DNA from 3 places in the Azospirillum formosense genome. Region 3 is predicted to be linked to each of the others. Evidence: predicted binding sites of a transcription regulator. Region 3 holds the regulator's gene; each other region holds the start of a gene.
What was found. The regulator PhoB, encoded in region 3, activates phosphate uptake and scavenging genes when phosphate is short. The targets are predictions, from matches to a motif close to TNTCATAAAACTGTCA.
Positions count from the first base shown of each region.

Region 1: ABVN73_RS09215 (diacylglycerol kinase family protein) is a predicted target of PhoB. The motif match lies at 8,586-8,601, and genes of this name have one in related genera.
Region 2: ABVN73_RS15445 (RNA degradosome polyphosphate kinase) is a predicted target of PhoB. The motif match lies at 6,592-6,607, and genes of this name have one in related genera.

Region 1 is NZ_CP159402.1:1,928,441-1,938,144, reverse strand. Features, by position in the region: gene mlaD (outer membrane lipid asymmetry maintenance protein MlaD) at 1-462, opposite strand, end outside; gene ABVN73_RS09255 (NADH:ubiquinone oxidoreductase subunit NDUFA12) at 493-885, opposite strand; gene ABVN73_RS09250 (LysE family transporter) at 1,015-1,686, opposite strand; gene ABVN73_RS09245 (lipid A biosynthesis lauroyl acyltransferase) at 1,700-2,608, opposite strand; gene lpxK (tetraacyldisaccharide 4'-kinase) at 2,601-3,611, opposite strand; gene ABVN73_RS09235 (3-deoxy-D-manno-octulosonic acid transferase) at 3,608-4,891, opposite strand; gene ABVN73_RS09230 (globin-coupled sensor protein) at 5,177-6,532, shown strand; gene ABVN73_RS09225 (glycosyltransferase family 1 protein) at 6,576-7,574, opposite strand; gene ABVN73_RS09220 (UDP-2,3-diacylglucosamine diphosphatase) at 7,571-8,431, opposite strand; gene ABVN73_RS09215 (diacylglycerol kinase family protein) at 8,626-9,567, shown strand; gene ABVN73_RS09210 (hypothetical protein) at 9,689-9,704, shown strand, end outside.
Region 2 is NZ_CP159403.1:501,673-511,376, forward strand. Features, by position in the region: gene ABVN73_RS15405 (AI-2E family transporter) at 1-503, shown strand, start outside; gene ABVN73_RS15410 (DnaA/Hda family protein) at 545-1,309, shown strand; gene ABVN73_RS15415 (SDR family oxidoreductase) at 1,248-2,027, shown strand; gene ABVN73_RS15420 (NAD(P)H-dependent oxidoreductase) at 2,104-2,703, opposite strand; gene ABVN73_RS15425 (DMT family transporter) at 2,743-3,225, opposite strand; gene ABVN73_RS15430 (LysR substrate-binding domain-containing protein) at 3,298-4,212, shown strand; gene ABVN73_RS15435 (CHAD domain-containing protein) at 4,292-5,902, opposite strand; gene ABVN73_RS15440 (histidine phosphatase family protein) at 5,973-6,491, opposite strand; gene ABVN73_RS15445 (RNA degradosome polyphosphate kinase) at 6,709-8,856, shown strand; gene ABVN73_RS15450 (Ppx/GppA family phosphatase) at 8,876-9,704, shown strand, end outside.
Region 3 is NZ_CP159402.1:32,130-41,833, reverse strand. Features, by position in the region: gene coaBC (bifunctional phosphopantothenoylcysteine decarboxylase/phosphopantothenate--cysteine ligase CoaBC) at 175-1,431, shown strand; gene dut (dUTP diphosphatase) at 1,428-1,922, shown strand; gene ABVN73_RS00190 (Rrf2 family transcriptional regulator) at 1,922-2,377, shown strand; gene cysK (cysteine synthase A) at 2,453-3,412, shown strand; gene ABVN73_RS00180 (hypothetical protein) at 3,753-4,562, shown strand; gene moeB (molybdopterin-synthase adenylyltransferase MoeB) at 4,635-5,423, shown strand; gene ABVN73_RS00170 (DsrE family protein) at 5,449-5,886, shown strand; gene ABVN73_RS00165 (hypothetical protein) at 5,892-6,179, shown strand; gene phoB (phosphate regulon transcriptional regulator PhoB) at 6,333-7,037, opposite strand; gene phoU (phosphate signaling complex protein PhoU) at 7,069-7,866, opposite strand; gene pstB (phosphate ABC transporter ATP-binding protein PstB) at 7,937-8,722, opposite strand; gene pstA (phosphate ABC transporter permease PstA) at 8,760-9,704, opposite strand, start outside.

The sequences.
Region 1 (9,704 bases), 860 kb from region 3:
CTCCTGGCCGGGCTTGCTCATGTTCTGCAGCGAGAAGATGACCTGGCCCAGGAGCTGCTCGATGCCGGGGGTGCTCTGCGTGTATTCGACGCGGCCGTCCGGCTTGAGCATGTCCTCCTCGCCGCCCGGCTCCAGCGACAGGAACTTGCCGCCCAGCAGGCTTTCCGAGGCGATGACCGCCGCGGTGTCCTTGGGCAGCTTGATGTCCGGGTGGATCGACATGTGCACGACCGCCTGATAGCTCTTGGGGTCGAGCGTCAGTTCGGTGACCGACCCCACCTTCACGCCGCTGATCCGCACGTCCGCCCCGCTCTGCAGGCCGGAGATGCTGGTGAAATTGGCGGTGAGGGCGTAGCCGTTCACCTTGCGCAAATCGGCGCTGGTGTAGGCGAAAGCCAGAAAAAAGCCGGCCACGGCGAGGACGACCCCGCCGAGCACGGTTTCAATAACATTGCGGCGCATGAGGGATTCCTAAGGGACCGCGCGGGCGTCTCAGCCCGGAGTCCAGGGTTCGTAGTCGCCGGTGGCGCGTACGCGCTGCCCGCCCGCATACTGGTGCCCGGGCGGCCGGTAGGCCTGGAGCGAGCCGGACAGGTTCGGCAGATGCTCCTTCTGCCACGGCTTGTGGAAGGCGCTGTTGCCTTCCGGCAGCGGCTCCTTGGTGGTGTGGTGGAGCCAGGAATGCCATTCCGGCGGCACCTTGGAGGCATCCGGCTCGCCGGCATAGATCACCCAGCGGCGTTCCTTGACGCCGGCGATCGCGCTCGGGGCGCGGTAATAGGTGTTGCCGAAGCGGTCGGTGCCGACCTTGTTGCCCCGGCGCCAGGTGACAAACCGGATGTGGATGTTCGCCATCCAGGTGATCAGGGAGATCTTCTCGCTCATCGTCGCTCGCGGTCGGTAAGCCATTCGGCCGGACGGGCTGGCCGGTTAAACGCGGGCGGCACTATGACACCCCCGGCCACGCACGTCCACTGACTCCGCAACGTCTTTTCCCGCCTGACGGATTTGCCGTCAGGCGATGCGCCGGTCGGTCAGCAGCAGGCGCAGCGCGAAGCCCAGGAACAGCACCCCCGCCACACCGTCCAGCACCGCCCGCACCCGCGCGCTCGACAGCGCGCGCCGCGCGGCCCCGGCGCTGAGCGCCGCAACCCCCAGCAGGTAGAGGCCGCCGATGACGCCGAGGATCGCGCCGAGCAGGAAGATCTGCAGCGCCACGTGCCCGAGCGACGGTGCGACGAATTGCGGCACGAAGGCGAGGTAGAACAGGATGACCTTCGGGTTCAGCAGGTTGGTCAGCAGCGCCTGGAGGAAGACGCGGTGCGCCGGAGCCGACTCGGGCTTGGCCGCGGCCTCCGTCGCCTCGCCGCGGCGGCCGAAGCCGCTGCGCAGGGCGCTCCACAGCGCGCGCCCGCCGATCCAGCCCAGATAGGCGCCGCCGGCGTAGCGCAGCACGTCGAACAGGGCCGGCGAGGCGGCGACCAGCGCCGAGATGCCGGCGGCGGCGAGCAGCGCGTGGATCAGGTTGCCCAGCGTGATGCCGGCGGTGGCGACCACCCCGGCGTTGCGCCCGTCCATCACGCTGCGCGACAGGACGAGCAGGGAATCCGGTCCCGGCGCCAGCGTCAGGACCAGCGCCGCGACGAGGTAGAGCTGAAGCAGATGCGGGTCGAGCGGCAGGGCCATGGGACTTTCTCCGTCAGTCGGGCCAGCGCCGGTGCAGCCAGAGCCATTCGGCGGGGCGCTCGCGAATCCATTGCTCCAACAGGGCGTTCAGGCGCTCCATCAAAATCCGCACATCAGCGTTGCGGTCGCCGGTGTTCGGCGGCTCCACCGGCGGCAGGACGGTGACGCGGAAGCGTGCGCCGTCCAGGCGCTCGGTCCGCGCCGGCACCAGCGGAATGCCCAGCCGCAGGGCGAGCTGCGCCGCCGCCGGGGCGGTCATGGCGTCACGCCCGAAGAAGGGGACGGGCATGCCGTCGTTCAGCTTCTGGTCGATCAGCATGCCGACATGGCCGCCCTTGGTCAGCACGCGGATCAGCGTGCGGGCGCCGTCCGACCCCTTGGGGATGTGCGTGCCGGAGGCGGCGCCGCGCAGCTCGGTCAGCAGGGCGCCGACATAGGGGTTGTTGGGGGCGCGGTAGACCAGCGCCAGCTCAACCCCCATCTTTCGCGAGGTGACGGACTGCACCTCCCAGTTGGCGAAATGGCCGGAGACGAGGATGCCGGCCTTGCCGTCCTCGCGCAGCGCGTCGATGTGCCCCGCCCCGATCACTTCGGTGCGCCCGCCGGGTCCGTGTTCGCCGATGGCGTCGAGGTGCGGGTACTCGGCGATGACGCGGCCCAGATTGTCCCACATGCCGAGGATGATCGCGTCGATCTCGGCGCGGGACTTCTCGGGAAAGGCGCGCTCCAGGTTGCGGCGGGCGGTGCGGGTGCCGCGCAGGCGCGGGCCGACGGTCCGCCCGATCCAGCCGCCGAGCGCCGAGGCGCGGTCCACCGGAAGGGCGCGGAACAGGCCGCAGACGCCATGGACGAGGACGGCCTCCAGCGGGTAGGCGACCCGGCGGGTCAGCCAGGACGCCAGGGGGCCGCGCGGCTTAGCCATTGGGAACTCCAGTCGGAAGCGCGGTCAGAAGGGGGGCGAGCAGGCGGTCGAGGGCGGCGGGGTCCCGCCAGACGGCGCGCACCGGCACCGCCCGGACCAGGGCGCGCAGGGGCTCCGGCAGGCGGACGGCGTCCTTCACCGTGGTGACCGGCAGGGCGCCCAACGCGTTGGCGCGGTCGACCAGGGCCATCACCTCCTCGGGGCGGTAGGGATGGTGGTCGGCGAAGGCGGTGCGCTCCACCACGCGGGCGCCCAGCGCCTCCAGCGTCGCGAAGAATTTCTCGGGCCGCCCGATGCCGGCGAAGGCGAGGACCGTCTGTCCGGCCAGCGCACGGGCGCTCTCCACCGGCTCCAGCCGGGCGTGCAGGACGGGCAGGGCGCCGGCCACCCGGCGCTCCACCCCGGCGCGGTCCTCGCCCAGCAGCACGACGGCGTCGGCGCGGGCCAGGCCGCGCTCCACCGGTTCGCGCAGGGGGCCGGCGGGGACGAGGTGGCCGTTGCCGAAGCCCACCCCCCCGTCGACCACGATCAGCGACAGGTCCTTGGCGAGGCCGGGATTCTGGAAGCCGTCGTCCATCACCAGAACGCCGGCGCCGGCGGCGACCGCCGCCCGCGCCCCGGCGGCGCGGTCGCGCGCCACCCAGCAGGGGCCATGGGCGGCCAGCAGCAGCGCCTCGTCGCCCACCGCGGCCGAGTCGTGGATGCCGAGATCGACGGCCAGCGGGCCACGCTCGCGCCCGCCGTGGCCGCGGGTGAGGAAGGCGGGGGCGACGCCGCGGGCGCGCAGGGCCTCGGCCACGGCGATGCAGACCGGCGTCTTGCCGGCGCCGCCCGCCACCAGATTGCCGATGCAGAGGACCGGGCGCCCGGCCCGCTCCGGCTGCCCCGCCGCCATGCGCAGCCGCCCGGCCAACCCGTAGAGCGCTCCCAGCGGGGCGAGCGACCAGCCCAGCGCCGCGCCGGCCACCCCGCCGGACCCGTACCAGAAGCCGGGAGTCCTCATGCCGCGGGCCGGACGCTGCCGACGCCCAGGACAGGGGTGAGCGCGGCCAGCGCGCGGTCGACGATCCGCCGGTTGCCCTCGGTCACCGCCGTCGCGGCGGCGGCGATGCGGGCGCGCGCCGCGTCGTCGGCCAGCAGGCGCCCGACCGCGTCGGGCAGAGCCTCCGCCCCGGCCACCGGCAGGGCGCCCCCGGCGGCTTCCAGCTGGCGGGTGATCTCCGCGAAGTTCCACATGTGCGGGCCATAGAGGACCGCGCAGCCGAGCAGGGCCGGCTCCACCGGATTCTGGCCGCCGTGCGGCACGAAGGAACCGCCCATGCAGACCACCGGGGCCAGCCGGTAGAACAGCCCCGTCTCGCCCATCGTGTCGGCGATGTGAACGGCGTCGGCGGCGGCGGGCAGGGCGCCCTCGCCGCGGCGCGAGACGCTCAGGCCGCGCCCGCGCAGCGACGCCGCGATGTCGGGGCCGCGGTGGGCGTGGCGGGGGATGAGCAGGGTCAGCAGGCCGGGCAGGCGCTCGGCCAGCGCGTCATGCACCGCGGCGGCCAGCTCGTCTTCGCCGGGATGGGTGCTGGCGAGCAGCCAGACGGGCCGCCCGGCGCAGGCCGCGCGCAGGGCCGCCAGGGCCGAGGGATCGGCGGGCGGCGGCTCGGCGGAGAATTTCAGGTTGCCGACGCTGACGACGCCCCGGGCGCCGAGACGGCGCAGCCGGTCGGCATCCTCCTCCGACTGGGCCAGCGTGACTTGGAAGGTGGAGAGCAGCGGTGTGATCAGGCCCGACGCGCAGCGCCAACGGTTGAAGGAGCGTTCCGACATGCGGGCGTTGACCAGTGCGGCCGGAATGCCGCGCGCCCGAACGGCGCCGAGCAGGTTCGGCCAGATCTCCGATTCCGTCCACAGCACCAGATCGGGGCGCCAATGGTCGAGGAAACGGTCCACCGCCGCGGGCAGGTCCACCGGCACATACTGGTGAAAGGCGCGCTCCGGCAGGCGGCGGGCCATCAGCTCCGCCGAGGTGACCGTGCCGGTGGTCATCAGGACCGTCAGGTCCGGCGCCTCGGCGAGCAGCCGGTCGATGAGGACGAGGACGGAGTTGGCCTCGCCCACGCTGGCCGCGTGAATCCAGGCGAGCCGTCCGGGAGGCCGCGGCCGCGCGGCCGTGCCGAACCGCTCCCCCCGGCGGGCGGAGTCCTCCTTGCCGGCGGCCAGCCGCCGGTCGAGATACAGACGAACCGCCGGCCCGGCGAGGGTCGTCAGGCCGCGGTAGAGTGACTGAAGCATGCGGGTCGAAGCGCCATCCGACAAAACCAACGCGGCCAGGTGTCCCGGCCGCGGTCCCCACCACTTTAGCATGGGGGCCTGTGGCAGAGGTAAGGCTTTGCGTTGGCGCCGACCGGAAGGCTGATGACCGGATGGGGTTTGTTCGCATACCAGGGTATGACGATTTTACGACCTGTTATGATAATTTTGAAGCAATCCGATGCCATCCTCATGGCGTAGAAACGTTGGAAGCTTCAAGGATGGCGGGCAATGCGCCGGCCTCCAACATTTCAGGGTGATAACATCATGGCGGGCGTACAGGAACGTGACGGCCAGGAAAACCGGCTCCGGGCCTTCAACATCACCGAAGCGGACATCGCGCGTCTGCGCGCCAACCGGGACTTCGCGCAGCACCGTCTGCCCGTGCTGTTGGAACAATGGCACAGCGCCTTCGCGGCTTGGCCGGAAATCCGTGACGCCCTGACCCTGCCGGACGTGCACGCCGCGCGTGTGGCCCATTGGACCCGCGTGGTCTCCGGCGACCTCGGGCCGGGCTTCCTGGAATCCGCCCATCGTCTGGCCAAGGCCTTCTACGACCACGGTGTGCCGGGCTATGCGGTCGCCATCTGCCATCACACCGTGTCCAGCGGCATCGTCCGCGAACTGGGTCTCGACGCGGCGGACGGGCGCGGATCGCTGTTCGGATCGAGAAAGGCGGCGGAGCGGGCGGCCCTGCGCGACACGCTGGGGCGCGTCGCTTGGCTCGATCTGGAGGTCCTGCTGGAGACCTACGCGGCGGCGGAGCAGGAGAGCAAGCGCGCCATCCTGAGCCAGGTCGCCGACAGCCTGGAAGGCAGCGTCCGCGGCATCGCCGACAACACGGTGGCCGCGTCGGACGAGATGAAGGGCAACGCCCAGCGGATGGCGCAGATCGCCTCCTCCACCAACCGGCAGTCGCTCGCCGTCGCCGCCGCCGCCGAGCAGGCGTCCGCCAACGTGCAGACGGTCGCCGCCGCGTCGGAACAGCTCACCAGCTCGATCGCCGAGATCAGCCGGCAGGTTGCCCAGTCGTCGCAGATCGCCCGTGGCGCGGTGGCCGAGGCGGAGCGGACCAACACCACGGTCAACGGGCTGGTCGACGCCGCGCAGAAGATCGGCGCGGTGCTCCAACTCATCAACAGCATCGCCGGCCAGACCAACCTGCTGGCGCTGAACGCCACCATCGAGGCGGCCCGCGCCGGCGAGGCCGGAAAGGGCTTCGCCGTGGTGGCGCAGGAGGTCAAGAACCTAGCCAACCAGACGGCCAAGGCGACCGAGGACATCTCCGCCCAGATCGCCAGCATCCAGGAGGTGGCGCGGGGCTCCGCCGAAGCGCTGAGCGGCATCGGGGCCACCATCGGCAGCATCAACGACATCGTCATCACCGTCTCCGCCGCGGTGGAGCAGCAGACCGCCGCCACCCAGGAGATCGTCCGCAACGTCCAGGAGGCCGCCCGCGGAACCCGCAGCGTGACCGACACCATCAAGGCGGTGACCAGCGGGGCCGCCGAGACCGGCAGCCTGGCCGAGGAGGTCCTGGGAGCCGCCGGCAACCTCCACCGCGAGTCCGACCGCCTGCGCGAGAGCGTCGACCTGTTCATGCAGCGCATCCGCGCGGCGTGATCGGATGGGACCGGACCGGCCGCGCGCCGGTTCGGAGTCCGGTTCAGGCGAAGGGGCGCAGGTTCGCCAGGAACTGCTCGGCGGAGCGCCGCCAGGAAAAGTTCAGGGCGTAATCCCGGCACCGCTCCGGCGGGATGGTCAGGGCGCGTTCGACGGCCGCCTTCAGGTCCTCGTCGAGGCAACCGGCGCCGGAGCCGTCGACCACGTCCAGGGGGCCGGGCACCGGGTAGGCCGCAACCGGCAGCCCCGAGGCCAGCGCCTCCAGCAGGACCAGACCGAAGGTGTCGGTGCGCGACGGGAAGACGAAGACGTCCGCCGCCGCGTAATGCCGGGCCAGCTCCTCGCCATGACGGGCGCCGGCCCAATGGACCTCCGGGTATCTCTGCTGAAGCTCCGCGCGGGCCGGGCCGTCGCCGACCACCACCTTGCTCCCCGGCAGGTCAAGCCGGAGGAAGTCCTCCAGGTTTTTCTCCACCGCCACGCGCCCGACATACAGGGCGATGGGCCGGGGCAGCGCCAGGAAGCCCTTGGCGCGCGGGCGGAACAGCGCGGTGTCCACGCCGCGGGTCCAGCGTCTTATGTTGGTGAATCCGCGGGCGGCGAGGTCTCTCTCGATCGACGGCGTCGCCACCATCACCGCCGCGGACGGCCTGTGGAAGCGGCGCACCACCGCGTAGCTGAGCGCCAGCGGCACGGGCGCCCGGTCGCGCAGGTATTCCGGGAAGCGGGTGTGGTAGGCGGTGGTGAAGGGCCTGCCGCGGCCGAGGCAATAGCGCCGGGCGGCGAAGCCCAGCGGCCCTTCGGTCGCGATGTGGATGCAATCGGGGCGCAGCGCGTCGATCATCGCGGCCAGCCGCCGCCCCGCGCCCAGCGCCAGCCGGATTTCCGGATAGGTGGGCATGGGCACGGTGCGGAAGCGGTCGGGGCCGATCACCTCCACCCGGTGGCCCATGACCTCCAACTCCGCGCGGACGGTGCCGATCGTGCGCACCACGCCGTTGACCTGGGGCAGCCAGGCGTCGGAGACGATCAGGATGTTCACGCCGCAACCGATTCCTTGGACGCCTTCTCCTTCACCTTTTCCTTGGTCGGCTCCTTCTCCTTGGCCGGGATGCGGGCGGGCAGCGTCGTCGCGGTGCGCCGGCGGATGTCCGCCGCCCAATCGATGATCTCCAGCCGGCCGCAGGGGTGCTCGACCAAGGCGGTGCAGGACTCGACCCAGTCGCCGTCGTTGCAATAGAGGATTCCTTCCATGTCGCGGATTTCCGCGGTGTGGATGTGGCCGCAGACGACCCCGTCCACCTTGCGGCGCCGGGCCTCGTCGCCCAGCGCGGTCTCGTAGTTGCCGATGAACTCGACCGCCGTCTTCGTCTTGTGCTTGAGGAAGGCGGACAGCGACCAGTAGGGGAAGCCCAGCTTGCGGCGGACCCAGTTGAACAGCGTGTTGGCCTGGAGCAGGACCACGTAGGCGTTGTCGCCGACGAAGGCCAGCCAGCGCGCGTACTTCACGACCACGTCGAAGCGGTCCCCGTGGGTGACCAGGAGCCGCCGGCCGTCGGCGGTGACGTGGATCATCTCCTCGACCACCTGGACGCCGCCGAACTGCAGGCCGGTGTAGTCGCGGGCGGCCTCGTCGTGGTTGCCGGGAATGTAATAGACCTGCACGCCCTTGCGCGCCCGGCGCAGGATCTTCTGCACCACGTCGTTGTGCGCCTGCGGCCAGTACCAAGTCTTGCGCAGCCGCCAGCCGTCCACGATGTCGCCGACGAGATAGAGATGGTCGGACTCGTTGTGCTTCAGGAAATCGAGAAGATACTCCGCCTTGCATCCCCGCGTTCCCAGGTGGACGTCGGAGATCCAGATGCTGCGGTACTGCTTGACGTCGCGTGATGCGCTCATGCCCCGCTCCATCGCCGTTTTGGCAAGGGTTTGTTGAAACGTTTCCCGTATATCGGCGCGCCATTGCCTTGACAATGATTTCGGATGTTCGCATCTCTTCAATTAGGTGATTTTGATCAGACTTCTTTTCATTGAAACAAAGGCGAAAAATGACTTTATCAAAACTGAAACAGGATGGTCATATTGGGGCTGGTGTGGCTGACGCGGCCGAATCGGTGCCTGAGGCGTCCGGGCCGGCCGCGGCGCCTCGGCGGCGTCTTCTGGTCATCCACAACCCGGTGGCCGGCGCCCGTCGGGCGCGCCGTCTGGGTGCGGTGCTGGAACTGCTGGAGCAGCGCCACGGAGCGGTGGTGACGCTTCAGGCCACCGGCGGGCGGGGCGACGCGGAGGCGATGGCCCGCGCGGTGGCGCCCGGCGCCTTCGACGCGGTGGTCGCCGCGGGTGGCGACGGCACCATCAACGAGGTGGTCAACGGGCTGGGCGCGCGCGGTGGCGGGAGTGCGGCGATTCCCTTGGGCGTCGTGCCGCTGGGCACCGCCAACGTGCTGGCTCATGAGCTGGGCCTCCCCCTGGACGCGGAGGGCACGGCGCGGGTGCTGGCGGAGGGGCGGCCGCTGCCGGTGCATCTGGGTGTGGCGAATGGCCGCGCCTTCGCCATGATGGCCGGCGCCGGCCTCGACGCCCGCGTGGTCGAGCGGGTGGACCCGCGGCTGAAGCGGCTGATCGGCAAGGGGGCCTACGCGGTGGAAACGCTGGCCCGGATCGCCGCGGGCGGTGGAGGCCCCTACCGTGTGGCGGTGGACGGCGCGGAGCCGGTGGAGGTCGCCTCCGTCATCGTCGCCAAGGGGCACTTCTACGGGGGGCGGTTCGTTTGCGCGCCCGGCGCGCGGCTGACCGATCCGCGGCTGCACGTCTGCCTGTTCCCGCGGATGGGGCGGGGGAACGCCTTGCGCTACCTCTGGGGCGTGACCGCCGGGCGACTGCCGCGCTTTCCCGACTACCGCATCCTGCCCGCCCGCCGGGTGGTGGTCGAGGGACCGGCGGGGGAGCCCGTGCAGGGCGACGGCGACGTGATCGCCCGTCTGCCGGTGGAGATCGCGCTGGCGCCGTGGATCCTGCCGGTGCTGGCGGGCTGAAGAGTGTTTTAAGAGTCCATTAAGGGGTCTCTGGGGAAAATTACTTGGGAACATTCAATAATTACTTAGACATCTAAGGATTTAAGGCCCGCCGCCCAGGCGGGGCCGAAAGGGGGAAGCCATGTCCGCGTCGATCA
Region 2 (9,704 bases), on a different replicon from region 3:
ACGCCGCGACCATCCGCGAACAGGCCCGCGAGGTCGACGAGACGCTGGCCGGTTTCGTCCGCGGGCAGGCGCTGGTCTGCCTCGTGCTGGGCGTGTTCTACGCGGTGGCGCTGTCGCTGGCCGGGCTGGACTTCGGGCTGGTGATCGGGCTGATGGCGGGGCTTTTGTCCTTCATCCCCTATGTCGGCTCTCTGTTCGGATTCGTGTCGAGCACCGGGCTGGCCCTGCTGCAGTTCGACGACCCGTGGCGAGTCGCCATCGTCATCGCGATTTTCCTGTTCGGGCAGGCGGTGGAGGGCAACGTCCTGACGCCCAAGCTGGTGGGCGAGAAGGTCGGGCTGCACGCGGTCTGGGTGATCTTCGCCCTGCTGGCCGGCGGGTCGCTGTTCGGTTTTGTCGGCGTGTTGCTGGCGGTTCCGGTGGCGGCGGTGATCGGGGTGCTGACACGCTTCGCGTTGGGGCGCTATCTTGAGAGCCCCTACTACCGCGGTACCCCCTCCTGATGATCCCCGCCTCATGACCCCTGTCCTATGACCGCTGCCCCATGACATTAGCGGCCCAGATCCCGCTCGACCTCGGACACCGCGCCGCCATGGGCTGCGAGGATTTCCTCGTGGCGCCCAGCAACGCCGAGGCGGTGGCATGGCTCGACCGCTGGCCGTCCTGGCCGGCGCCGGCCCTGACGCTGTACGGGCCGGACGGTTGCGGCAAGACCCATCTGGGGCATGTCTGGCGGGCGCGCAGCCACGCTCCCATCGCCATGGGCGATGCTCTGGACCAGATCGACCCGCACGCGCTGCTGGCCCGCGCCAACGCCGTGGTGGTGGAGGACGCGGACCGCGTGGCCGGCGCCCCGGCGCGCGAGGAGGCGCTGTTCCACCTCTACAACCTCGCCCGCGACTCGGGCGGGCATCTGCTCCTGCTGTCGCGCCGCCCGCCGTCGCGCTGGCGGATGAAGCTGGCCGACCTGCGCTCCCGCATCAAGGCGGCCCCGGCGGTGGGGGTGGAGGCGCCGGACGACGCGCTGCTCGCCGCCGTGCTGGTCAAGCTGTTCGCCGACCGGCAGCTGCGGCCGGGCATGGACCTGATCACCTACCTGCTGACCCGGATGGAGCGGTCGCTGGAGGCGGCGGGGCGGGTGGTCGCGGCGCTTGACCGCGCGTCGCTGGCCGCGCACCGTCCCCTGACCGTGCCGCTGGCCCGCGAGGTGCTGGCCGGTCTGGAGGCCGGGAGGGGAGGAGACGAGGATGGATCTGGGAATCGCCGGACGCCGCGCCATCGTGTGCGCAGCCAGCAAGGGACTGGGTAAGGCCTGCGCGCTGGCGCTGGCGCGCGAAGGGGTGGCGGTCACCATCACCGCCCGTGGCCGCGACCTGCTGGAGGCCGCCGCGGAGGAGATCCGCAAGGAGACCGGCGCCACCGTGACAACCGCCGTCGGCGACATCGCGACGGAGGAGGGGCGCGCCGCCGCGCTGGCCGCCTGTCCGGAGCCGGACATCCTGGTCAACAACGCGGGCGGCCCGCCGCCGGGCGATTTCCGCGACTGGGACCGCGACGACTGGGTCCGCGCCGTCGAGGCCAACATGCTGGCCCCGATCTTCCTCATCAAGGCGACGGTGGACGGCATGATCGGCCGCCGCTTCGGGCGGATCGTCAACGTCACCTCGGCGGCGGTGAAGGCGCCGATCCCAATCCTCGGCCTGTCCAACGGGGCGCGGGCCGGGCTGACCGGCTTCGTCGCCGGGCTGTCGCGCCAGACCGTGCGCCACAACGTGACGATCAACAACCTGCTGCCCGGCCCCTTCGAGACCGACCGCCTGCGCGCCACCATGGAAGGCGGGGCCAAGGCCAACAACCGCAGCCTGGACGAGGAGATGGACCTCCGCCGCGCCGGCAACCCGTCCGGCCGCTTCGGCGATCCGGCGGAGTTCGGCGCGGCCTGCGCCTTCCTCTGCTCCGCCCACGCCGGCTTCATGACCGGCCAGAACGTCCTGATGGACGGCGGCGCCTACGCGGGGACGCTGTAGACGGCAGGTTGTGATTCCGTCGGGTCCTGTCTGACCACCGTCTGGGGCCGTCAGACAGGGCCTGGCGAAGCGCCCGCTAGAAATCGCAACATGGATCGAGGGCCGCTATGGCCTCGAACGCGGTCTGCATGCCGCTTTCCCGGTGCGCTTCGCTGATGGCTAGACCTTCCGCGACGATCACATCGAGCCTCGTCACGCCGATGAACGCGAACAACGACCGAAGGTAGGATTCGGCGTGTTCGGACGACGCCAGGGACGTGCCCGGTCGATATTGACCGCCCCGCGCCATCGCAAGGATCACCCGCTTGTCATGCGCCAGTCCTTCCGAGCCGTTCTCCGTGTAGCGGAACGTCTTCCCCGCAATGACAATCCGGTCGATCCAGGTTTTGAGCTGGCTGGAAATGGTCAGGTTGTAAAACGCAACGCCGATGACGACGACATCGGCGGTGATGAACTCGTCCAAAACCTTTTCGCCAAGCGCGATGTCCTCCATCACGACCGGGGAAGCCGCCAGATGATCGCCGGTCAGATGCGGAACGGGAACAGCGACCAGATCGCGATGGACGATGTCGACCGCTGGATTGTGTTCCTTCAACCGTCGGACGACGGCTCTGGACAGCATGCGGCTCACCGATTGCTCACCGAGAATGCTGGAGTCGATATGAAGCAGTTTCATGGATGATCGTCCTGGAGATGTCGGCGGGAGCGTCGTGCGTCATGAACCGGCGGGCGGCTTCACGCCGAACGCCTGAAGCTGCATCACGACCAGCCCGAGAAAGATCAGGCCAAGACCGGCAAGACGGGTCAGCGGGACCGGCTTGCGAGGGAGGCCGACAAGGCCCCAGTGGTCGATGACGATCGACGCCAGCATCTGCCCGGCGATGGCCGCCGTGATGAAGCCGGCGGCTCCGAGTTTCGGCGCCAGCATGAGCGCGCCGGTGATATAGGCGACGCCGACAACACCGCCGATCCACACCCAGCGGGGGGCGTGCGCCAGAGACGAGAGGGTCGGCGCCTCCACCCTCGCCAACGCCAGAACGGGCAGGATGCAGGCGAAGCTGACGCAAAGGGATACGACCGTTCCCCACAGGGGATGACCGAGCGTCCGTCCCAGGACGGCGTTGGCCCCGGCCTGGAACGGCACAACCGCACCAGTGATGACCGCGGCGAGGATGAGAAGCAGAGCATTGGTTTGCATGGTTGATCCTCCATGCGTCACCGGATGCCGCATTCGCTTCATCGATGGAAATTCTTATGCGATATCTTATATATGCATGATACGAATACTCTTCGTGGCATCGACCTCAACCTTCTGGTGATCCTCGATGCTCTGCTTGCCGAGCGGCATGTGTCGCGCACAGCATCCCGACTGAACATGAGTCAGCCAGCGGTCAGCCACGCGCTCGCCCGTTTGCGGCATCTGTTCGACGATCCCCTGTTGATACGCCGCGACGGGCAACTGGTTCTGAGCACGAGGGCGCTTGAAATCGCTCCGGCGCTGACCGAAGCCCTGCGACAGCTGCGGGAGGTCCTGGGGCCGGGAGGCTTCGACCCGGCCAAGGAAAAGCGGACGTTTCGCCTGGCGATGTCGGATTACGGCTCCGCTGTCGTCCTTCCCGGTCTGTTGAAAAGGATTCGCCTCGAAGCGCCGGGGATCGACCTGGTCATAACCCAATCGAGCCGGGAAACGATGCTTCGGCAGGTTCTGGACGGGGATTGCGATCTGGCGGTGGGCGTGTTTCCCGATCTTCCTGAACGGATCGAGGTGGAGCAGCTTTCCATCGAGCATTTCGCTTGCCTTGCGGACCGGGAGAGGCTGGGAGGGCAGGGCCGTCTGGATATCGACGCCTACCTTGCCCGGCCGCACGTTCTCGTTGCGATGAAGGACCACGCAAGCACCGAGATCGACACGGCCTTGCACGCCATCGGCCGCGCGCGCCGCATCGCTGTCACGCTGCCGCATTGGGGAAATGCGCCGCGCTTGATCCAAGGGACGGACCTCGTTCTGACCGTGGCCCGGAAGGCCCTTGCGCTCCATGAGCATGATCCGGCCGTTGTCGTCTTCGAGCCGCCGTTTCCGATACCGCCCTTTCCCTTCGTCCAGGTTTGGCACGAACGGCGCGGCGGCGATCCCGCGTACCAGTGGCTGCGCAACGCGGTCGCGGGCGTCTCGATGGCCGCGTGAGCGACCGCCATCCAGGGGTGTGCCGTCCACGCAGGTCTGCGTAGCGGCGGAGGGTTAGGGAGGGGACAACGTCACGCCGTCACCAGAACACCGGCCCGTCGCGATACGCCTTCCACAGCCCCGGCAGCGCCTTGCGGCGCTTGTCGGCCTGCTTGGCGAGCCAGCGCGTGGTCGCCTCGGCGGCGGGCCGCTGCTCCGGCCGGTCCGCCGACAGGCGGTGCAGAAGATCGCCCGCCACGGCGGCGTCGTGCTCGGCATCCAGCGTGCCCAGCAGGGCATCGAGCGCCGCGATGAAGGGCACCGTTGCGGTTTCAGCGTAGAGGCCGCGGAAGAACTCCGCCGTATAGCGCAGCTTGCGCAGGCGGCGGCGCAGCCGGTCGCGCGCCGCGGCGTCGGCCTTCTCCAGCTCACGGCCCGCCTTCAGGGTTCCCGCCTTCAGGGCCTTGGCGTGCTGGGCGGCCAGCCAGGGACCGGACAGCTCGGCCATCGGGCGGTCGAGCTGGGCGCGGACCGCCGGTGCGGCGCCGGACTGCCACGCGCCCTCCTCCAGCCAGGCGCCGAGCGCCAGGATCAGCCCGGTGCAGCGGGGCGACTGGATGGCCTCCACCGCGGCCAGCGCCGGCCCGCGCCGGGCCTCGCGCACCGCGGCGGTCAGCGCGGCGAGCGCGTCGGCGGGGGCCTTCTCCGTCGCCGCGAAGGGCGCGATGCCCTGGGACAGCAGCACGTCCCAATCGCGCGCCGGGCCGAGCTGGCGGGAGAACCAGCGGATGTCGTTCCCGGCGCGGCAGGCGTCCGGCATCCCGGCCAGGGGACGGAACAGGCGGATGGCGGTGCGCAGGCGGCGCAGCGCGACGCGCATCTGGTGAAGCCCCTCCACGTCTCCCCCGGCCAGCGCGCAGGCCTCGTTGGCGAGCAGCAGCCGCAGACCGTGGCGGACGATGTGGCGGTAGGCCTCGGCCACCGTGGTGACCGGGGTCAGGCCCAGCGGTTCCGGCAGGACGGGAGCGGGCAGGCGCCCGGTGACCAGACGGTCGCCGATCTCCGCCTTGCTTTCCGTTCCGATGCGGACCGGGACGCGGCGCTGGAGCGCCAGCGCGAGGTCGAACAGGCGCCCGATGCGCCCCGACTTCAGCTCCAGCTCGACCTCGCTGATCCGGGCGCAGGCGTTGCCGGCGGTGATCTGGCCGTCGTCCACCGCCACCTCGATGGAGGTCAGGGCGTCCGGGCGGACGAGCAGGGTGGTGCGCCGGAAGTCCGTCGTGAATTGCGGAACCAGCGCCGCCCGCGCGTCCTCCGGCACCAGCGCGGCCACGCCCTCGGCGTCGAGGGGCGTCATGTCGGGGGCGGCCGTGGGGATGATCCAGTCCCACTTCTTGCGGATGGCCACCGCGGCCGAATCGCCGGGGGTGGCGGCGTTGATCGTCTTCAGCGTCTGCACGAAGCGGTCGCCGTCCTGCCGCACCCGCAGGGCCACGCCCCCCAGGAACAGGCGGCGGTCCGGCGTGTCGTAATAGACGGTGCGCAGGTCGCGGACGGTCGGGGCGCCCTCCGCCGCTTCCTTCAGCGCGGGCAGGTCCGCAACGCGGGACAGATCGCGCGGGTCGAGGTGGAGCTTCATCTCCACCTCGCGCACGGCGGACACCGCGGCGGGTGCGCCGGTGGGGACGGTGTTCTGGGGCGCGGAAGACACGGGGGCGACTCCTGCTCGGTTCCGGGCCTGCTCGGTTCGGGGTTGAAATACCCCATTTGGCAAAAGGGCGTTAAGAGAGTTTCCGCGGCAGGATGAAATCGGCCAGCCGTCCCGCCCCGCTGTCCAGGTCGGCCCAGCGGGTCGCTTCGAACAGCAGAACGGCGCAGGCGCCGGTCGGGAACTTCTCCGCCAGCGCTTCCCGATGCCGCTCGTCGCCGCGTCCGGTCAGGTCGCGGGCGAGGTCGTGGAGGTCCGGGTTGTGGGCGACCAGCATCAGGGACGACGCGGAGTCGGGCGCGTCGCGCAGCCGCTCCAGAAGGACGCGCGCCCCGCACAGGTAGAGGCCGCGCTCGCGCTCCACCGGTATGTCCGGCGCGTCCATCACCTCCAGCAGCCGGTCGGCGGTGTCCGCCGCGCGCCGGGCGGTGGAGCACAGCACCAGCCCGATGCGCGCGCCGCGCTCCTTCAGTTCGTGGCCGACCAGCCGGGCCGCCTTCCTGCCCCGCGGCGCCAGCGGGCGGTCGTGATCGTCCAGGGAGGGATCGTCCCACGCCGACTTGCCGTGGCGCATGAGATAGAGCGTCTTCATCGCGGGAGTCCCTTCCTGTCCGAATCGGCGCCCGCCGGAATGCGCCGGGGGTGCGACTGTTTTCGCAGCGGTATTATCGTGGCGGCGGTATTATGCTGTCTGACCCAAAACCGTAACGTAGTTGGGGTAGGTTGCTTGGCCCGTCGACCGCGGCGGGGCGGTTCGGCCCGACCGGACTGTAGCGGCACCACCCATCACGCAAAAGCCCGAGGCTGCTGTGACCGAACTTCAGGACCTGGAAGCGACCTGCATCGAAGCGGACGCGCCGGAGCGCTTCATCAATCGCGAACTGTCGTGGCTGGCCTTCAACCAGCGCGTCCTGGATGAGGCGTCCAACCCGAATCACCCGCTTCTGGAGCGGCTGAGGTTCCTGTCGATTTCGTCCAGCAACCTCGACGAATTCTACATGGTCCGCGTCGCCGGCCTGAAGGGGCAGGTGGCCGCGGGGGTGAAGACCCCCAGCGCCGAGAACCTGACCCCGGCCCAGCAGCTCACCGCGGTGAACCAGCGCATCGTCGAGCTGATGAACGCGCAGCAGACCATGTGGCGCAGCCTGAAGCAGGACCTGCGCGAGGCCGGCATCATGGTGGTCGGCGCCGAGGACCTGACCGACGGCGAGAAGGACTGGCTGGAGGCCAAGTTCCTCGACGACATCTTCCCCATCCTGACCCCCATCGCCGTGGACCCGGCGCACCCGTTCCCCTTCCTGCCCAACCTGGGCTTCTCGCTGGCGCTGCAGCTGCACGAGCCGGTGAAGGGGCGGCACCTCGACGCGCTGGTGCCGCTGCCGGCGCAGCTCGACCGCTTCATCCGCCTGCCGGGCTCGGAGATCCGCTTCATCCAGCTGGAGAAGCTGGTGATGCTGTTCATCGACCGGCTGTTCCCGCCGTTCCAGGTGAAGGCGCACGGCGTCTTCCGCGTGCTGCGCGACAGCGAGATGGAGATCGAGGAGGAGGCGGAGGATCTGGTCCGCACCTTCGAAAGCGCGCTGAAGCGCCGCCGCCGCGGCAGCGTCATCCGGCTGGCCACCGACGCCGGCATGGCCGCCGACCTGCGCGAGTTCCTGCGCCACGAACTGCGCGTGTCGAACGACGACGTGTTCATCCTCGACGGGCTGATCGGCCTGTCGGACACCCGGCAGCTGATCGTCGACGAGCGGCCCGATCTGGTCTTCCGCCCCTTCAACGCCCGCTTCCCGGAGCGCATCCGCGACTTCGGCGGCGACTGCTTCGCGGCCATCCGCGACAAGGACATCGTCGTCCACCACCCGTACGAGAGCTTCGACGTGGTGGTGCAGTTCATCCGGCAGGCGGCGCGCGACCCGCAGGTGGTCGCCATCAAGCAGACGCTCTACCGCACCAGCAAGGACAGCCCGATCGTCGCCGCTCTGATCGAGGCGGCTGAGGCCGGCAAGTCGGTGACCGCCCTGGTCGAGCTGAAGGCCCGCTTCGACGAGGAGGCCAACATCCGCTGGGCGCGCGACCTGGAGCGCGCCGGCGCCCAGGTGGTCTACGGTTTCGTCGATCTGAAGACGCACGCCAAGGTGTCGCTGGTGGTGCGGCGCGAGAACAAGGCGCTGCGCAGCTACGTGCATTTCGGGACGGGCAACTACCACCCGATCACGGCGAAGGTCTACACCGACCTGTCCTTCTTCACCTGCGATCCGGCGCTCTGCCACGACGCGGCGGTGATGTTCAACTACATGACCGGCTACGCCACGCCGAAGCTGCTGGAGAAGATCGCCATCGCCCCGATTACGCTGCGCCAGAAGCTGGGCCAGCTGATCGACGCGGAGATCGCCAACGCCGCCGCCGGCAAGCCCGCCCACATCTGGGTGAAGCTGAACTCGCTGGTCGATTCGGAGATCATCGACCGGCTCTACAAGGCGTCGCAGAAGGGCGTGCAGATCGACATGGTGATCCGCGGCATCTGCTGCCTGCGCCCCGGCGTGAAGGGCCTGTCGGAGAACATCCGGGTGCGCAGCATCGTCGGGCGTTTCCTGGAGCACGGGCGCGTCATCTGCTTCGCCAACGGCCACGCGCTGCCCAGCCCGCAGGCCAAGGTCTACATCTCCTCCGCCGACTGGATGACGCGCAACCTGGACCGCCGCATCGAGACGCTGGTGCCCATCGAGAACCCGACGGTGCACGAGCAGGTTCTGGACCAGATCATGGTCGCCAACCTGAAGGACGAGGCGAACACCTGGAAACTCGGCCCCGACGGCGTTTATCATCGGGTGGAGGCTGGTCCGGACGCGTTCAGCGCCCATAACTACTTCATGACCAACCCCAGCCTGTCGGGCCGCGGCAGCGCGCTCAGCAGCAAAAAGTCGCCGCCGCGGTTGAAGCTGCGTACGGTCATCTGATTGAGGACATCGGTTGCTTATGACGCCGGCGCAGGAACACACGGTCTCCACCAAGGCCGCCGAGAAGGTGGTCGACAAGGTGGTCGACAAGGGCGAGCGGATCGCCGTCATCGACATCGGGTCCAACTCGATCCGGCTCGTCGTCTATGACGCTCTGAAACGGTCGCCCCTGCCGGTCTTCAACGAGAAGGTCCTGTGCGGGCTCGGCCGCGGCGTGGAGAAGACCGGTTGCCTGAATCCGGACGGCGTGGCCCAAGGGCTTGAGGCCCTGGAGCGCTTCGCCCTCCTGGTCGCGGGCATGCGCGTTGGGCGGCTGGACGTCATCGCCACCGCGGCGGTCCGCGACGCCACGGACGGAGCGGCCTTCATCCAGAAGGTGAAGGACCGCACCGGCCTCGACGTCAGCGTCATCAGCGGCGAGGAGGAAGCCCGGCTGTCCGCCATGGGCGTGCTGTCCGGCACCCCCGCCGCGGACGGGCTGGTCGGCGACCTCGGCGGCGGCAGCCTGGAGCTGGTGCGGCTGGAGCGCGGCGTGATCGGCGAGCATCTGACGATGCCGCTGGGGCCGCTGCGCCTGATGGAGTTGAACCCGGCCAAGCCGAACGGGCTGGTCCGCGCCATCGACCAGCATCTGGAAAAGCTGGACTGGCTGGCCCAGATGCGCGGGAAGCCCTTCTACCCGGTGGGCGGCGGCTGGCGGGCGCTGGCCAAGCTGCACATGGAGCATGTGAAGCACCCGCTGCACATCATTCACCACTACACGGTGCCTTTCGCCGAAGCGCGGGACTTCGCCGGGCTGATCGCCAAGCAGAGCCGGTCCTCGCTGGAGAAGATGTCCGGCTCGCGCC
Region 3 (9,704 bases):
AGACCTGGAATGCGGTCGCGCAACGAAATATCCCGTTCGTGGTTTCACATTCCGGTCATGGATGTGCATTTCACACCGGTTTTGCTGTGAGGACGAGCGAAGGACGCTTGTACCGGGCGCCATGATGGAATATCTGAATTCTACAAAATCCATAGCAAGGAGCGGCGGACCCCCGTGGCCGAAACATCCGTGCTGTCCGGCAAGCGCATCCTGCTCGTCATCGCGGGCGGCATCGCGGCCTACAAGAGCCTGGAGCTGATCCGCCGCCTGAAGGAGCGGGGCGTGCGCGTGCGCGCGGTCCTGACCCGGGCCGGGGCGCAGTTCGTCACGCCCCTGTCGGTGCAGGCGCTGACCGAGGACACCGTCTACCAGGACCTGTGGTCCCTGACCGACGAATCGGAGATGGGGCACATCCAGCTGTCGCGCGACGCCGACCTTCTGGTCGTCGCCCCGGCCACCGCCAACCTGCTGTCCCGCATGGCCGCCGGCATGGCCGACGATCTGGCCGCCACCGTGTTGCTGGCCACCGACAAGCCGGTGCTCGTCGCCCCGGCGATGAACGTCCGCATGTGGGAGCATCCGGCGACCCGCGACAATCTGGCGCTCCTGGAAAAGCGCGGCGTGCGCCGGGTCGGCCCGAACAAGGGCGAGATGGCCTGCGGCGAGTACGGGTTCGGGCGCATGGCCGAGCCGATGGAGATCGTCCAGGCCATCGCCGCCCATTTCGAGGAGCTGGACGCGCCCAAGCCGCTGGCCGGCAAGCGCGCCTTGGTCACCAGCGGCCCGACGGTGGAGCCCATCGACCCGGTGCGCTACATCGCCAACCGCTCCTCCGGCAAGCAGGGCCACGCCATCGCCGAGGCGCTGCGCCGGCTGGGGGCGGAGGTGACTCTGGTCACCGGCCCCACCCGCCTGCCCGACCCGCCCGGCTGCACCGTGCGCCCCATCGAGACGGCGCGGGAGATGCTGGCGGCCTGCGAGGCGGCCCTGCCCGCGGACATCGCGGTCTGCGCCGCCGCCGTCGCCGACTGGCGCGTGGCCGGCGAATCGGACCGCAAGCTGAAGAAGGACGGCGGCGGCCCGCCGAGCCTGACCCTGACCGAGAATCCCGACATCCTGGCGACCCTGTCCCAGGCCGGGCCGCGCCGTCCGGCGCTGGTCGTCGGCTTCGCCGCGGAGACCGGCAACGTGGTGGACTACGCGACCGCCAAGCGCGCCCGCAAGGGCTGCGACTGGATCGTCGCCAACGACGTGTCGCCGGGCACCACCACCTTCGGCGGGGCCGACAACACCGTCCATCTGATCCGCGCCGACGGCGCCGAGGACTGGCCCACCATGGGCAAGGACGCCGTGGCCGCCCGTCTGGCCGAGGCCATCGCCCGGCATTTCAACCCGCCTTCCACCCCCGCCCCCCAGGAGACCATTCCGTGAGCGCAACGGCATCCGCCATTCCCGTTCCCATCGTCCGGCTCGCCCACGCCGCGGGGCTGGACCTGCCGGCCTACGCGACCGAACACGCGGCCGGCATGGACCTGCTGGCCGCGCTGGCGGAGCCGGTCGTCCTGGAGCCGGGCCGCCGCGCGCTGATCCCCACGGGCGTCGCCTTCGCCCTGCCCGACGGCTACGAGGCGCAGGTGCGCCCGCGCTCCGGCCTGGCGCTGAAGCACGGGGTCACGGTGCTGAACAGCCCGGGCACCATCGACGCCGACTACCGCGGCGAGGTCGGGGTGATCCTGATCAACCACGGCGACCAGCCCTTCACGGTGGAGCGCGGCCAGCGCATCGCCCAGCTCGTGATCGCCCGCTACGAGCGCGCCGCCTGGGCCGAGTCGGCGGCGCTGCCCGACAGCGCCCGCGGCACCGGGGGCTTCGGCTCCACCGGCCAGTTCGCCCCGCCCTCTCCCGCGCAGGAGTCGCACTGATGCTCCGCATTTCCAAGAAGCTGATGTTCGCGATCGAGGCGGTGCTGGACATCGCCTACAACGCTGGCACCGAACCCGTGCAGTCCGGCGAGATCACCCGCCGCCAGGGCATTCCCAAGCGCTATCTGGAGCAGGTTCTCCAGCAGCTCGTCCGCGACGGCGTCCTGGCCGGCGTGCGCGGGCCGCGCGGCGGCTACCGGCTGGCCCGCGAGCGCCGGCGGATCACGCTGGGCGAGATCGTGAAGGTCGTCCGCTCCATGGAGACCGCGACCGACCCCATCGAGGAGCCGGCCGGCTCCATCCTGGGGCACAAGGTGGTGCGCCCGCTGTGGAACGAGCTTCAGGAGGAATGCATGAAGAAGCTCGACGACATCACCATCGAGGATCTCTGCCTGCGCGCCCGCACCGCCGGCGTCGAGAGCGAGACCGAAGACCGCATCGATTTTACGATTTGATCCCACCCGGAAAACGGTTAAATTCTACACATGCTGTAGAAAGTGGGAAAATACCACACACCGGAGGAGTGAAAAATGCCGGGTTCCGAGTTTCGCGGTAAGATCTACGACAGCATTCTCGACACCGTCGGCGCCACGCCGCTGGTGCGGGTCAAGCGGCTGGCCGAGGAGGCCGGGGTCAAGGCCCAGATCGTCGGCAAGCTGGAGTTCTTCAACCCGCTGGCCAGCGTGAAGGACCGCATCGGCTTCGCCATGATCGACGCGGCGGAGCGCGCCGGCGCCATCGAGCCGGGCCGCACCACCCTGGTCGAGCCGACCTCGGGCAACACCGGCATCGCGCTGGCCTTCGTCGCCGCGGCCAAGGGCTACCGCCTGATCCTGACCATGCCGGAGAGCATGTCGGTCGAGCGGCGCAAGATGCTGAAGCTGCTGGGCGCCGAACTGGTGCTGACCCCGGCGGCGGAGGGCATGAAGGGCGCCATCCGCCGGGCCGACGAGATCGTCGCCACCGACCCGAACGCCTACATGCTCCAGCAGTTCAAGAACGGCGCCAACCCGGAGATCCACCGCAACACCACGGCGGAGGAGATCTGGAAGGACACCGACGGCAAGGCCGACTTCCTGATTTCCGGCGTCGGCACCGGCGGCACGCTGACCGGCGTGTCGGAGGTCCTGAAGGCTCGCAAGCCCGGCTTCCGCACCATCGCGGTGGAGCCGGAGGACAGCCCCGTCCTGTCCGGCGGCATGCCCGGCCCGCACAAGATCCAGGGCATCGGCGCCGGTTTCGTGCCGGACGTCCTGAAGAAGGACCTGATCGACGAGGTCGTCCGCATCTCCAACCAGCGCGCCTTCGAGACGGCCCGCAAGGTGGCGAAGCTGGAAGGCATCCCGGTCGGCATCTCCTCGGGCGCGGCGCTGGCCGCGGCGCTGGAGATCGGTTCCCGCCCGGAGAACGAGGGCAAGCTGATCGTCGTGATCCTGCCGTCCTTCGCCGAGCGCTATCTCTCCACCGCCCTGTTCGAAGGGCTGGAGTAAGCCGGGTCGCCTCCTCCTGCGCCCGCTCACGGGCGTGGGAGGGCTCTCCGATGCTCCGCCTCCCGTTGCTCCGTCCTGCGCAACCGGGCGGCGAATATTGCATCGTCGCGCATCCTGTTGTAGAGTGGGCCGCTGTGGAGTGGAATGCATCCGGTCTTTGTGCCCGCCCCTGGAATCGGGCGGCGGTTTGACAAAAAGATTGGATTTTATTAATCTAGCCTGTCGGCGCCGGGAGTTTCGGCCGGCGCGGCTCCGCCGTTGCGGGCGACGGTCCGGCTTGCGGCAGGGCCGCCCGACGAGGCGGAGCTGACGGCACAGGACCAGCGGGGGGGAGGCCACCATGGGCGTCGCGATTCCGAATGCCTCGACGATGAACTGGTTCCAGTTCCGCGGCATCACCAACGAATTGGACTCCAACCTCGCGTCCACCGACTACCGCCAGTTCACGGTGTCGAAAACCGGCGAATTCAATTTCAAGATCGCCGACATCAACACCAACATCAAGATCGTCGACCAGAACAACAAGGTCGTCGCCGAGGCGAAGGCGAAGAACGAGGCGGCGGAAACCAGCGCGAAGCTCGGCCCCGGCACCTACACCGCGGTGATCTCGCAGGCCGTCCGCGGGGTGAACGAGCGCGAATACACGCTCGACATCACCGAACGCCAGAACATCATGATGGTGGGGACCGGTGCCCAGATGAAGGGCATCGCCCGCGCCGTCGTCGGCAACGACAGCGGCGTCCAGAAGCACACGCTGACCGTCGCCCAGGGCGGCGAGTTCGTCGGCAACATGTCCCTGCCCTACACGCGCTGGGCCCTCATGAGCAAGGAGGGCAAGGTCGTGGCCTCCGGCGACACGATGGACCCGACGAAATCGGGCGAGGACATGCTGAAGAAGCCCAGCTTCAAGATCGACCCCGGCCAGTACGAGCTCGTGATCGTCCCGCCGAAGAACGTGGTCGGCGAGATCCCTTATCAGCTGAACTTCATCCAGAAGGTCGCCAAGACGCCCGAGTCGACCGAGGAACGCCCGTTCGACAAGATCATGCGGGAGCGCGAGGCGCGGCTGAAGCAGTGGGCGGCGGAGGACGCGAACAAGGCGTCCAGCACCTCGAAGAGCACCCCCTACAAGATGAGCCTGCTCGCCTGACGCCGCCGGAGGCGAGGCCCTGAGCGAGGGGACTTGCGCGGCATGGGGCGTTCCGCGCTATTCTGCGGCACCATGGATTTCACCGACACCCAGCTTCACCGCTATTCCCGCCACATCATCCTGCCGGAGGTCGGCGGCGTCGGGCAGGAGGCGCTGCTGCGCGCCCGCGTCCTGGTCGTCGGGGCCGGCGGGCTGGGCGCGCCGCTGCTGCTCTACCTCGCCGCGGCGGGGGTGGGCACCATCGGCGTCATCGACGACGACACGGTGGACCTGTCCAACCTGCAACGGCAGATCATCCACGACGAGTCGTCGCTCGGCGTTCCGAAGGTGGAGAGCGCCGCCGCCCGCATCCGCGCGCTGAACCCCGACGTGGCGGTGGAGGTTCACAAGACCCGGCTGACGAAGGACAACGCGCTGGACCTGATCGGGCGCTACGACATCGTGGCCGACGGGTCGGACAATTTCGCCACGCGCTTCCTGCTGAACGACGCCTGCTTCTTTGCGAAGAAGACGCTGGTGTCGGCGGCGATCCTGCGCTTCGACGGGCAGGTCTCGACCTTCAAGGCGCATCTCGGCGACCCGCACCCCTGCTACCGCTGCCTGTTCCCGGAACCGCCGCCGCGCGGTCTGGTGCCGTCCTGCTCCGAGGGCGGCGTTCTGGGAGCGCTGGCCGGCTTCGTCGGCTCGCTCCAGACGACGGAGGTTCTGAAGGAGATCATGGGCATCGGCGAGGGCCTCTCGGGCAGCCTGATGATGCTGGACACGCTGCACGCCTCCTTCCAGCGCATCACGGTGCGCCGCGATCCGGACTGCCCCTTGTGCGGCACCCACCCGACCATCCACGACCTGTCCGCCCACTGAGCGGCGCTTGGGAGAGTCCTGACCCATGGAAGGTCCTGAAAGCCTGTCCATCGTCCTGTTCGCGGGCGGCTTCGACCGGGTTCACTACGCCCTGGTGATGGCCAGCGCGGCGGCGGCGACCAACCGCAAGGTCACGCTGTTCTTCACCGGCCGCGCGCTCAACACGCTGTTGGCCGCGGATGCCGACGGTGTGCCGGGCTGGCACCGGCTGGACCCCGCCGACGACGGCAGCCGCCCGGCGGAACGCGACGCCGCCTTCACCGCCAACGGGCTGGCCGGCTTCGAGGAACTGCTGGAGGCCTGCGTGATGCTCAAGGTCACGGTCATGGCCTGCGAGATGGGGCTGCGCGCGCTCGGCCTGCCCGCCGGCACCCCGCTGCGCCCGGACGTGCCGGTGAAGACCGGCGGCGTCGTCACCTTCCTGAACGACGCGCCGAAGACCGGCGCGATCCTGTTCGTGTGAGCGCGATGACCGACGACCACAGCCCGGTGGACCACGGCCCGGCGGACCACAGCCTGGTGATCGAGCACGCGAACCGCTTCGAGGCGATCGCCGCGGAGGGCTTCGAGGGCCGGCCCTACCGGGACGCGCTGGCCCATCTGGCGCAGCATGTCACGGCGCATCCCGATCTCGCCCCGCGGGTGGCGCACGCCCTGCGCGTGATGATCGGCTTCATCGAGGACAGCGACCCGGCGAAGCGCTTCGGCCCGAAGGTGGCGATTTTGCGCGAGGCGGTGGGGCTGCTGGAGGGGTAGCTTTCGCAACGCACACCTGGCCCCCACCCTTCCCACGCTTGCGCGTGAGCCCCTTCCCTCCCCCGCTTCGCAGGAGAGGGACAATCAGTCCCCTCCCCTGCGAAGCGGGGGAGGGTTAGGGAGGGGGCAAGGCCGGCGCTTGGCGCATTTCGCTCAGATGGACTTGCTGTCCAGCGCGTAGCCGGCCGAGCGGACGGTGCGGATCAGGTCCATCTCCGTCTCCTCGTTCATCGCCTTGCGCAGACGGCGGATGTGCACGTCGACGGTGCGCGGCTCGACATAGACGTCATGGCCCCACACCACGTCGAGAAGCTGCTCGCGCGAGAAGACGCGGCCGGGATGCTGCATGAAATGGCGCAGCAGGCGGAACTCGGTCGGCCCCAGATGCACGTCGCGCCCATTCCGGCGCACCCGGTGGGCGGCCAGATCCATGGTCACGTCGGCGAACTGCAGCGTCTCGTCGGTCATGCCGGGGGCCGACCGGCGCAGCACGGCGCGCATGCGGGCGACCAGCTCGGTCGGGGAGAAGGGCTTGGTGATGTAGTCGTCGGCGCCGGAATTCAGGCCGCGCACGCGGTCCGCCTCCTCGCCGCGGGCGGTCAGCATGATGATCGGGATGTCGCGCATCTTGCTGTTGCGGCGCATCTGGCGGCAGACCTCCAGCCCCGACATCAGCGGCAGCATCCAGTCGAGCAGGACGATGTTCGGCGTCTGCTCCCCGGCCAGCAGAAGCGCTTCCTCGCCGTCGGTGGCGGCGTTCACGCGGAAGCCTTCCTTCTCCAGATTGTACTTCAGCAGCGTCACGATGTCGGCTTCGTCCTCGACGATGAGAACGAGCGGCTTCAGCGCCGAATTCATGCTTGTCCCGCTCCCACTGCGCGTCTCGCCGTCACGCGGCATGTCCCGCTCCATCGTTATCCGGGCCGCCGTCCCGCGGCAATCCCCGTTCCACCGCGTCCGTCGCCGCCATGGCGAGCCCTTCCGGCTCGACCACGGCGAAGCTGCTGCCGTCGTTCTTCGGGCGCGCGGCGCGCAGCGTCGTTCCGACCACCAGGTAATGGATGGTCTCGGCGATGTTGGTGGCGTGGTCGCCGATCCGCTCCAGGTTCTTCGCCATGAACAGCAGGTGCGTGCAGGGCGTGATGTTGCGCGGGTCCTCCATCATGTAGGTCAGGACCTCGCGGAACAGGCTGGTGTAGAGGTCGTCCAGCTCCTCGTCGCGTTCCCAGGCGGCGATGGCGCGCTGGACGTCGCGCTCGATGTAGGCGTCCAGCACGTCCTTCATGATCGACTCGACCAGCCGCCCCATGCGCGGGATGGCCACCGCCGGGCGCACCACCGGCACCTGGGCCAGCGCCAGCGAGCGCTTGGCGATGTTGGAGGCGTAGTCGCCGATCCGCTCCAGGTCCGAGGCGATCTTCAGCGCCGACACGATCTCGCGCAGGTCCTGGGCCAGCGGCTGGCGCAGGGCGAGCAGGCGCACGGCCTCGGCATCGATGTCGCGCTCGTAGGCGTCGATGCGCTGGTCGGCCTGCATGACCTGGGCGGCCAGTGCGACGTCGCGGCGGGCCACCGCCTTCACGGCGGCGTCCACCTGCGCTTCGGCGACGCCGCCCATCTGGGTGATCAGGTTGGACAGGCGTTCAAGTTCGTGCGCGAAGGAACGCACGATGTGTTCGTTGCTCATGCTTCACGTCCTTCGCAGAGGAGGAGTCGCGGCGGTGCCCAGAATGAGGCCGGGGATCCGAGGACGGCGATCAGCCGTAGCGGCCGGTGATGTAGCCCTGGGTGCGCTCGTCCCGCGGGTTGGTGAAGATTTCCTCCGTGTCGTCGCACTCCACCATGTCGCCCAGATGGAAGAAGGCGGTCTTCTGGGAGACGCGGGCCGCCTGCTGCATGTTGTGGGTGACGATGACGATCGTGTAGTTCTCGCGCAGCTCGTCGATCAGCTCCTCGATGTGGGCGGTCGCGATGGGGTCGAGCGCCGAGCAGGGCTCGTCCATCAGGATCACCTCGGGGCTGACGGCGATGGCGCGGGCGATGCACAGGCGCTGCTGCTGGCCGCCGGACAGGCCGGTGCCCGGCTCGCGCAGGCGGTCCTTCACCTCGTTCCACAGGCCGGCGCGCTGCAGCGAGGTCTGGACGATCTCGTCCATCTCGTCGCGGTGGCTGGCGATGCCGTGGATGCGCGGGCCGTAGGCGATGTTGTCGTAGATCGACTTCGGGAAGGGGTTGGGCTTCTGGAAGACCATGCCGACGCGGGCGCGGAGCTGCACGGCGTCGATGTTCCGGCCGTAGACGTCCTCGCCGTCGAGCGCGATCAGCCCCTCGACGCGGCAGTTCTCGATGGTGTCGTTCATGCGGTTCAGGCAGCGCAGGAACGTCGACTTGCCGCAGCCGGACGGGCCGATCAGCGCCATCACGCGGTTTTCCTGGATCTCCAGGTTGATGCCCTTGAGCGCCTGCTTGGCCCCGTAGAACACCTTGACGTCGCGGGCGACCATCTTGGTGCCGTGGATGCCGGCGGCGGGACGCGACGCCATGGCCGTGGCCGGGATGTGGGTCTGGACGCTCATGGGATTACCAACGCCTCTCGAATTTCTTGCGCAGGAAGACGGCCAGGCCGTTCATCAGGATGAGGAAGGCGAGCAGGATCATGATCGCCGCGGAGGTGCGCTCCGTGAAGGCCCGCTCGGGGCTGTCCGCCCACATGTAGATCTGCACCGGGATCGCCGTGGCGCTGTGGGTGAAGCTGTTCGGGATGTCGACGATGAAGGCGACCATGCCGATCATCAGCAGCGGCGCCGTCTCGCCCAGCGCGCGGGCCATGCCGATGATGGTGCCGGTCAGGATGCCCGGCAGGGCCAGCGGCAGGACATGGTGCGTCACCGTCTGCAGCGGCGAGGCGCCGACGCCCAGAGCCGCCTCGCGGATCGACGGCGGCACCGCCTTCAGCGCGACGCGCGAGGCGATGATGATGACCGGCAGGGTCATCAGCGCCATCACCAGGCCGCCGACCAGCGGCGCGGAGCGCGGCAGCCCGAAGAAGCCGAGGAACACCGCGAGGCCGAGCAGGCCGAAGATGATCGACGGCACCGCGGCGAGGTTGTTGATGTTCACCTCGATCAGGTCGGTCCAGCGGTTCTTCGGCGCGAACTCCTCCAGATAGACCGCGGCGGCGATGCCGATGGGCACCGACAGCAGCATGGTCACCACAAGCGTCAGGGCGGAGCCGACGACGGCGCCCAGGATGCCCGCCTGCTCCGGCTCGCGGCTGTCGCCGGCGGTGAACAGGGTGGTGTTGAAGGTGCTGCGGATCGAGCCGTTGGCGACCAGCGCGTCGATGGCGGCGATCTTGACGTCGTTCAGCCGGCGCTCGCTCTCCGGCACGTCGCGCCGGATGAAGCCCTTCATGAACTGGTCGATCTCGTCGTCGGCGCGGACCCAGACCGTCTGCGTGGTGCCGATGAGCGACGGGTTGGCGTTGACCATCGCCTCCAGCTCGTACGGCGCGCCGGACGACAG